One region of the Mesorhizobium sp. M0830 genome, then DNA from elsewhere that is predicted to be linked to it. Evidence: riboswitches for the same ligand, from Rfam matches in the RefSeq annotation. Region 1 holds a riboswitch; the other holds the start of a gene.

Region 1 (3,488 bases):
TCCACGGCAGGCGCCGCAAAGCTCTCCTGATGGTATTTCGTCATGTCGAAGCCGGCGGAGTCCAGCATGCCGCGCACGGCGCGCATGAAGGGATCAGGGCCGCAGCAGAAGATTTCGCGCTCGCGGAAATCGGGCGCCAGCAGCGGCAGCCTGATGGCGTCGATGCGGCCCATATGGCCGAACCATCCCTCTCGGCTCGAACGCTCCTCGATCATGAAACCGAGCGACAAGCCTGGCATACGGCTGCCGAGCAGTTCGAGCTCCTTGCGGAAAATGATCTCTTCCGGGCGGCGCGCGCAATTGACGAAGCCGACATCGGTCCATGGCGCACAGTCGTTCAGCCAGCGCAGCATCGACATCATCGGCGTCACGCCGGATCCGGCCGAAATGAACAGATACTTGGCCGCCGGGTGGCTGTGCAGCGAAAAATCGCCGGTCGGCCCATACGCCTTGACGTGCGAGCCGGGCGTCAGATGGTCAAACATCCATCGTGTGCCGGTGCTGCCGGCTTGCGCCTTCACCGTCACCGCGATCGAGAACGGCCGCGATGGCGAGGACGACAGCGTATAGGTGCGCATCACCGGCCCGTCCGCGGTCGGCAGTTCCAACGTCACGAACTGGCCCGGCTTGTAGCGGAACCAGGTCTGGTTGTCGGAGCGGAAGGTGAAGGTCTTGACGTCAGGCGCTTCGTCGCTGACGCCGATCACCTCCAGCACCTGCAGCCTGTCGTTCCAGGGCGTCATCTGGTCGAGATGGCGATAGAGGCCAAGATCCGTCATCGCATTCATCCTCTCTTGTCCCTCATGTCTTGTGCATGTGATGCAACTAGGCGACGCTGCGCAGCGCCGGCCTTCCGCCTTCGGCGAGGCGCGGGCCGATGAACGACGCGTACCATTCGACGAACTGGATCACGCCGCCCTCATGCAGCTCCGAATAGGGGCCCGGTTCATAGGCGGGCGACAGGATGCCGAGGGCGTTTTCCTCAACGATGCGGCGGTCCTGGTCGTTGGTTTCGGTCCACACATGGGTAAGGTCTTCGATGGTGTAGTCGACACCCTCGACCGCGTCCTTGTGCACCAGCCATTTCGTCGTCACCGCCGTTTCCGTGGCGCTGATCGGCACCACCCGGAACGTCACCGCGTGATCGATGAGGATATGGTTCCATGTCGTCGGATAGTGATAGTGCATCAAGGTGCCGATGCGGTCGGCGGAGACAGCGTCGGAGAGGTTCTTCTTCACCGCCAGTTTGCCGCTCATGGTGTAGCTGACGGCATCGCGCAGCAGCGGCGCGCGGGTGGCGCGATACTGCCCGGCCGGATCGATGCGGAATTTGCTCGGCAGGCCTGATGCCTCGCATTTGGCCCAGTGCGCGACCATTTCGGGGTCGCTGTCGGCGCCGTTGACGCCGGTCACGGTCGGAGCCTCGGGGAAGGTCTTGCACAACTCGGGATGATTGGCGACGCAGTGATAGCACTCGCGGTTGTTTTCCCAGACCAGCTTCCAGTTGCCCTTCTCGATGATCGTGCTCTCGAAGGCGACCTTTGCTTCCCGCAACCGGTGCGGCAGCAGATAAGGTTCGATCATCGCCCGCATCGGCGCGAAATCCGCTGGCTCCTTGGCCAGGCAGATAAAGATATAGCCGCCGACGCTCTCGCAGGCGATCGGCTTCAGACCGAACTCACTCTTGTCGAAACCGTCGGCCATCTGACGGGCGAACAGCAGGCGGCCGTCGAGCTCATAGGTCCACTGGTGATAGGGACAGACAAGCTTTGCCGCAGTACCCTTGTCGGTGTTGCAGACGCGACTGCCGCGATGGCGGCAGGAATTGTGGAAGGCGTTGATCTTGCCTTGCTGGTCACGGACAAGAACAACCGGATAGTCGCCGATCTGCACGGTAATGTAGCTGCCCGGCTTCGGCAGCTCGCAATCATGGCCGATGAACAGCCAATCGCGATACCAGATCAGCTCCATGTCCAGCTTGAAGTAGTCTGGATCGGTGTAGAAGGGCTGCTCTAGCGAAAAGCCTTGCCGACGGCTGTTCAAGAGCCTCAGCATGTCGTTGCGAATATCCATGTCCTGTCCTCGTTATCTAAGGACTGAACTGGTGGTGACGGAGGAAGGATTGGACGCAGGCCGGCGAGGCGCCGTGCATGCACTATCCACCTCTTGATCGCCCACCGCGATCAGTCGAGTCTAGAAATCTCGGGCTGGTTTCCGGGCTTTGGAGTTGTCCTTGCGGACGATCGCGACACCTTCCCAGGCAGTTGCCCAGTGGTCTCCCGTTGCGACTTGAACTCCACCACCGTTGCGGGGGCAGCGCCGGATTTTGACCGGCTTCCCAATTCTCCGCCCCGTCGTCACGAAGCGGCACCTGAGATGGCATGATCTAACCACGATCGCTGACGCGTCATCGGCATGAAAACGACATCGTATCCATGCGGCGCGACACGCGTGCGAAACGTTCGGGTTGGCGATTGCCGGGCTGAAATCCTATCTCTTCGGCAGCCATCGCCACTTGCAATCTCCTCGAAAGCCAACCCTTGCTGGCGGCCAAAAAAGGCTAACGGTTTCGAAAAGTGACTATTAGCTGATTCTAAAATCGAACCGAACGGTTCGTTTCTGTTGACGGTGCGTGCAGGACATTGTGAACGCCGGGCCTTGGCAACAGTTAGTGATCCAGCGGACGGTTTTGCTTAAACCATTGAAAAATATAAATAATAAGTAGCGTGTGGAAGCCCTTGGCACAATTTCAAGTAGCGGAATCATGGTCCACACGAAACAACTTCGTGATTGGAAAAGGCGAGGATGCCCTCCCACATCGGGGCTGTCCGAACGACGCGATTTCATTTCCAAGACACGCCGCTAGACGGACGAAAAAGAAGATACTGGAGTACAAAAAATGAAAAAGATCATTCTCACTGCCGCCGCCGTTCTGGCCATTTCCGGCAGCGCCTTCGCTAATGGCAGCGACCACTACGGTTCGAACGCCCCGGCAGCCACTGCCGTCGACAGCTCGTACACCGCTTCGGTCAAGAAGTCGGAACCGGCTGCTCAGACGCCTGCCCAGGGCAGCGACCGTAACCTCTTCGGCCACTAACAACCAATTCCCAGTTGACAGCGGGTTCGCCCGCCATCCTGGCGAAATCCAGAAAATTCAGGAGACTTGAAATGAAGAAGATCATTCTTGCTACCGCCGCTGTTCTGGCCATCTCGGGTAGCGCTTTCGCCGCTAGCGACAACTATGGTTCGAACGGCGCCAACCAGCCTGCCACCACCGCCGTCGACAGCTCGTACACGGCTTCCGTCAAGAAGTCGGAGCCGGCCACGCAGGCGCCTGTCAACCATGGCAGCGACCGCAACCTGTTCGGCAACAACTAACATCCGACCAAACCAACATCCGACTGCGATGCTGCGGGTTGACCCGCAGCATCGAATTCGAAAATACGGAGTATCAAAAATGAAAAAGATTGTTCTTACTGCCGCCGCTC
Region 2 (3,488 bases), on a different contig from region 1:
TATCTGGGCCTCGCCAAATGGGGCCGCGAGCACGCCGCCTATGTCGAAGAGATCTACCGCCAGGTCGTCGAGCGCGGCCCGACCGCCGCCTCCGCGATCGAGGGCCAGAAGGGCTCGGGTGGCTGGTGGGGCTGGAGCCATGCCAAGCATGCCTTCGAATGGCTGTTCTGGCCGGACGCATCACCACGGCGCACCGTCGCGGTTTCGAACGCTTCTATGACCTGCCCGAGCGTGTGCTGCCGCAGGCGATCCTCGATCTTCCGGTTCCGGCCGCCGAGGACGCGCACCGCGAATTGCTGCGCATTTCCGCCCGAGCCCACGGCATCGCGACATCAGGCGATTTGCGCGACTATTTCCGCCTGTCGCCGGCCGACATGAAAGGCCGGCTGGAGGAACTGGTTGAAACAGGCGAATTGCTGCCGGTGCGCGTCGAAGGCTGGGACAAGCCCGCTTATCTTCACAAGGACGCCCGTCTGCCGCGCAAGATCGAGGCACGCACCCTGCTGGCGCCGTTCGATCCGGTGGTCTTCGAACGCTCGCGCACGGAGCGGCTGTTCGATTTCCACTACCGCATCGAAATCTACACTCCGGCCGACAAGCGGCAATACGGCTATTATGTCCTGCCGTTCCTGCTCGGCGACAGGATCGTCGCGCGCGTCGACCTCAAGGCCGACCGGCCGGCCAGTGCCCTGCGCGTCCATGCCGCCTATGCCGAGTCCGGCGCGCCGCCTGAAACCGCTGCTCAGCTCTTCGAGGAATTGAAGCAGATGCAGGGCTGGCTTGGCCTTGAGCGCATGGAAGTGACGCCCGCCGGTGACTTGGGTCCGGCGCTGGCCGCCATCGCCATGTCGTAAGCCGCGTTGACACCGCCGCCTGCAAAAGCCTAAATCCGGTACAGACGGTCTCTTCTCTTCAACGAGAGGAGCCAAGAGGGAATGCGGTGCGGGACGAAATCCCAAATCCGCGGCTGTCCCCGCAACTGTAAGCGAAGAGCCAAGGCCGAAAGCCACTGGGGTGATCCCGGGAAGGCGGCTACCCAAGGCGATGACCCGCGAGCCAGGAGACCTGCCGTCTGCGTCTATAGAATCCGATCGCCCGGCGGGTTTCCGGGCAAGGAGCACGATCTTTGGACCACGACAGCAGTTTTTCGGCTGGCACAGCGGATGTTTCGTCCGGCCATGATGATGCCTTGGCTGGCGTCACCGTGATCGTCTGCGCCTCCTGCCGCGATGAAACCGGCTCCGACGCCCATCCCCGCGCCGGCGAACTGCTGGCGGACGACACGCGACGCGCCGCGTCGGGCGACAACATTCGCATCGGCAGCGTCGAATGTCTCGGCAATTGCAAGCGGCGGCTCAGCGCCGCCATCCTGCGCGACGGGTGCTGGAGTTATGTCTTCGGCGACCTGACGGCAACCAGTGGCAGCGATCTCGTCACCGGCGCGAAGCTCTTCGCCACCTCGACCGACGGTTTGATCCCGTGGCGCGGCCGGCCCGATAGCCTGAAGCGCGGCCTTGTTGCCCGCATCCCTCCCCTCGACCTGTTGAAGGACTTGAAATGACTGCTTCCGTCTCCCGCGTCCCCTGCACCGTCGTCACCGGCTTTCTCGGCGCCGGCAAGACGACGCTGGTCCGCCATCTCCTGGAAAACGCCGGCGGCAAGCGCATTGCCATCATCGTCAACGAGTTCGGCGACATCGGCATCGACGGCGAGATCCTGAAGGGCTGCGGCATCGACACCTGCCCCGAGGAAAACATCGTCGAACTGGCCAATGGCTGCATCTGCTGCACCGTCGCCGACGATTTCGTGCCGGCGCTCGACCAGATCCTCGCGCTGACTCCGAAGGTCGACCACATCCTGATCGAGACTTCCGGCCTCGCTTTGCCCAAGCCGCTGGTCCAGGCTTTCCAGTGGCCGAGCGTGAAAAGCCGCGTGACCGTTGATGGCGTCATCGCCGTGGTCGACGGGCCGGCATTGGCCGAGGGACGCGTCGCCAACGACATGGACGCCTTGCAGGCGCAGCGCGCTCAGGATGAGACGCTCGACCACGACGATCCGGTCGAGGAGGTGTTCGAGGACCAGATCGCCTGTGCCGACCTGATCATCCTGTCGAAGAGCGACCTGATGGACGCCGCCGGCACCGCCCGCGCCAATGCCATCATTGGCGAACACTCCGCCCGCGCGGTGAAGATCGTGCCGACGTCACATGGCAAGGTGGATCCCTCCGTGCTGCTCGGCCTCGGTCTCGCCGTCGAGGACGATATCGAAAACCGCAAGTCTCATCACGACGGCGCGTTCGACCACGAGCATGACGACTTCGATACGTTCATCGTCGATATTGCCTCGATAGCCAATCCGGACGAACTGGCGAAACGCGTCGCCACGGCTGCCGAGGAAGAGAACGTGCTGCGCGTGAAGGGCTTCGTCGAGGTCGGCGGCAAGCCGATGCGGCTGCTGCTGCAGGCCGTCGGGCCGCGCGTCAACCACTACTATGACCGCGCCTGGACAGCGCAGGACGACCGCCGCTCGCGCCTTGTCGTCATCGGCCTCAAGGGGCTGAACCGCCCGGCTATCGAACGTATACTCGCCGGCTGATTTCGGACACAGGTTGCGATGCACATCCTAACCACGACATCCGCCTCGCTCGACGACCTCGCCGAGCCGGTCGATCTGCGGCAGACGCCGGCGGATATCGTGGCCCTGTCCTTCACCGACAGCGACCTCGCCGGACTGGCGGCAGCATGGAAGGCCGACGCCGACCGCCTGCCCTCGATGCGGCTGGCGGCTCTGCGCGACTTGCGCCATCCCATGTCCGTCGACCTCTGGGTCGACAGCGTCGCCCGTCACGCCAAGATCATCCTCGTCCGCATCCTCGGCGGCTACGACTGGTGGCGCTACGGCTGCGACCAGCTTGCCTCGACGGCGCGGGCGCGCGGTATAAAACTGGCGCTGCTGCCTGGCGAATGCCGCGACGAGGACCTAAGGCTGATCGAAGCCTCGACGCTGCCGCGCGAAGAACTCGACGGCTTGCTCGACTATTTCCGCGAGGGCGGCCCGGCGAATATGAGCGCGCTGGTGCGGAAGCTGGCAAGGTTAGCGGGACAGAATGAGCCTGTCGTCGAGCCGGTCGCGGTCCCGAAGGCTGGGTTTTACGAGCCCGCATGCGGAGTTGTGGAGAAGCCGGACGCATCGAGTGTTGGCGTTCCGTCACACCCCCCTCTGTCCTGCCGGACATCTCCCCCGCAAGGGGGGAGATCGGCTGTCACCAAAGCCGGCTCCTCATCTGCCCCGTCAGATAGGAATCTATCTCGGATATCCGCGATTGGCGAAATCCCTGATGACGGCGCAATCTCCCCCCTTGCGGGGGAGATGTCCGGCAGGACAGAGGGGGGTGTGACGGAACTCGACGTTGACAACGTCAACGCCCCAGTCGTGCCCATCCTGTTCTACCGCTCGATGCTGCTGGCCGCCGATGTCGCGCCCATCGA

Evidence for each region. A riboswitch is a leader RNA that binds a small molecule or an ion and turns the genes downstream of it on or off. The one in region 1 is predicted to bind cobalamin.
Region 2: another riboswitch for cobalamin. It lies ahead of NKI20_RS04265 (DUF1636 family protein); the one in region 1 lies ahead of NKI20_RS24800 (aromatic ring-hydroxylating oxygenase subunit alpha).

Annotation. Positions count from the first base shown of each region.
Region 1 covers NZ_JAMYOR010000050.1:45,564-49,051, forward strand. Annotated here, with positions in the region: gene NKI20_RS24795 (FAD-binding oxidoreductase) at 1-779, opposite strand, end outside; gene NKI20_RS24800 (aromatic ring-hydroxylating oxygenase subunit alpha) at 826-2,073, opposite strand; cobalamin riboswitch at 2,189-2,390, opposite strand; gene NKI20_RS24805 (DUF680 domain-containing protein) at 2,900-3,097, shown strand; gene NKI20_RS24810 (DUF680 domain-containing protein) at 3,169-3,378, shown strand; gene NKI20_RS24815 (DUF680 domain-containing protein) at 3,458-3,488, shown strand, end outside.
Region 2 covers NZ_JAMYOR010000004.1:90,713-94,200, forward strand. Annotated here, with positions in the region: partial or broken gene NKI20_RS04260 (winged helix-turn-helix domain-containing protein) at 1-854, shown strand, start outside; cobalamin riboswitch at 883-1,087, shown strand; gene NKI20_RS04265 (DUF1636 family protein) at 1,127-1,561, shown strand; gene cobW (cobalamin biosynthesis protein CobW) at 1,558-2,595, shown strand; gene NKI20_RS04275 (cobaltochelatase subunit CobN) at 2,614-3,488, shown strand, end outside.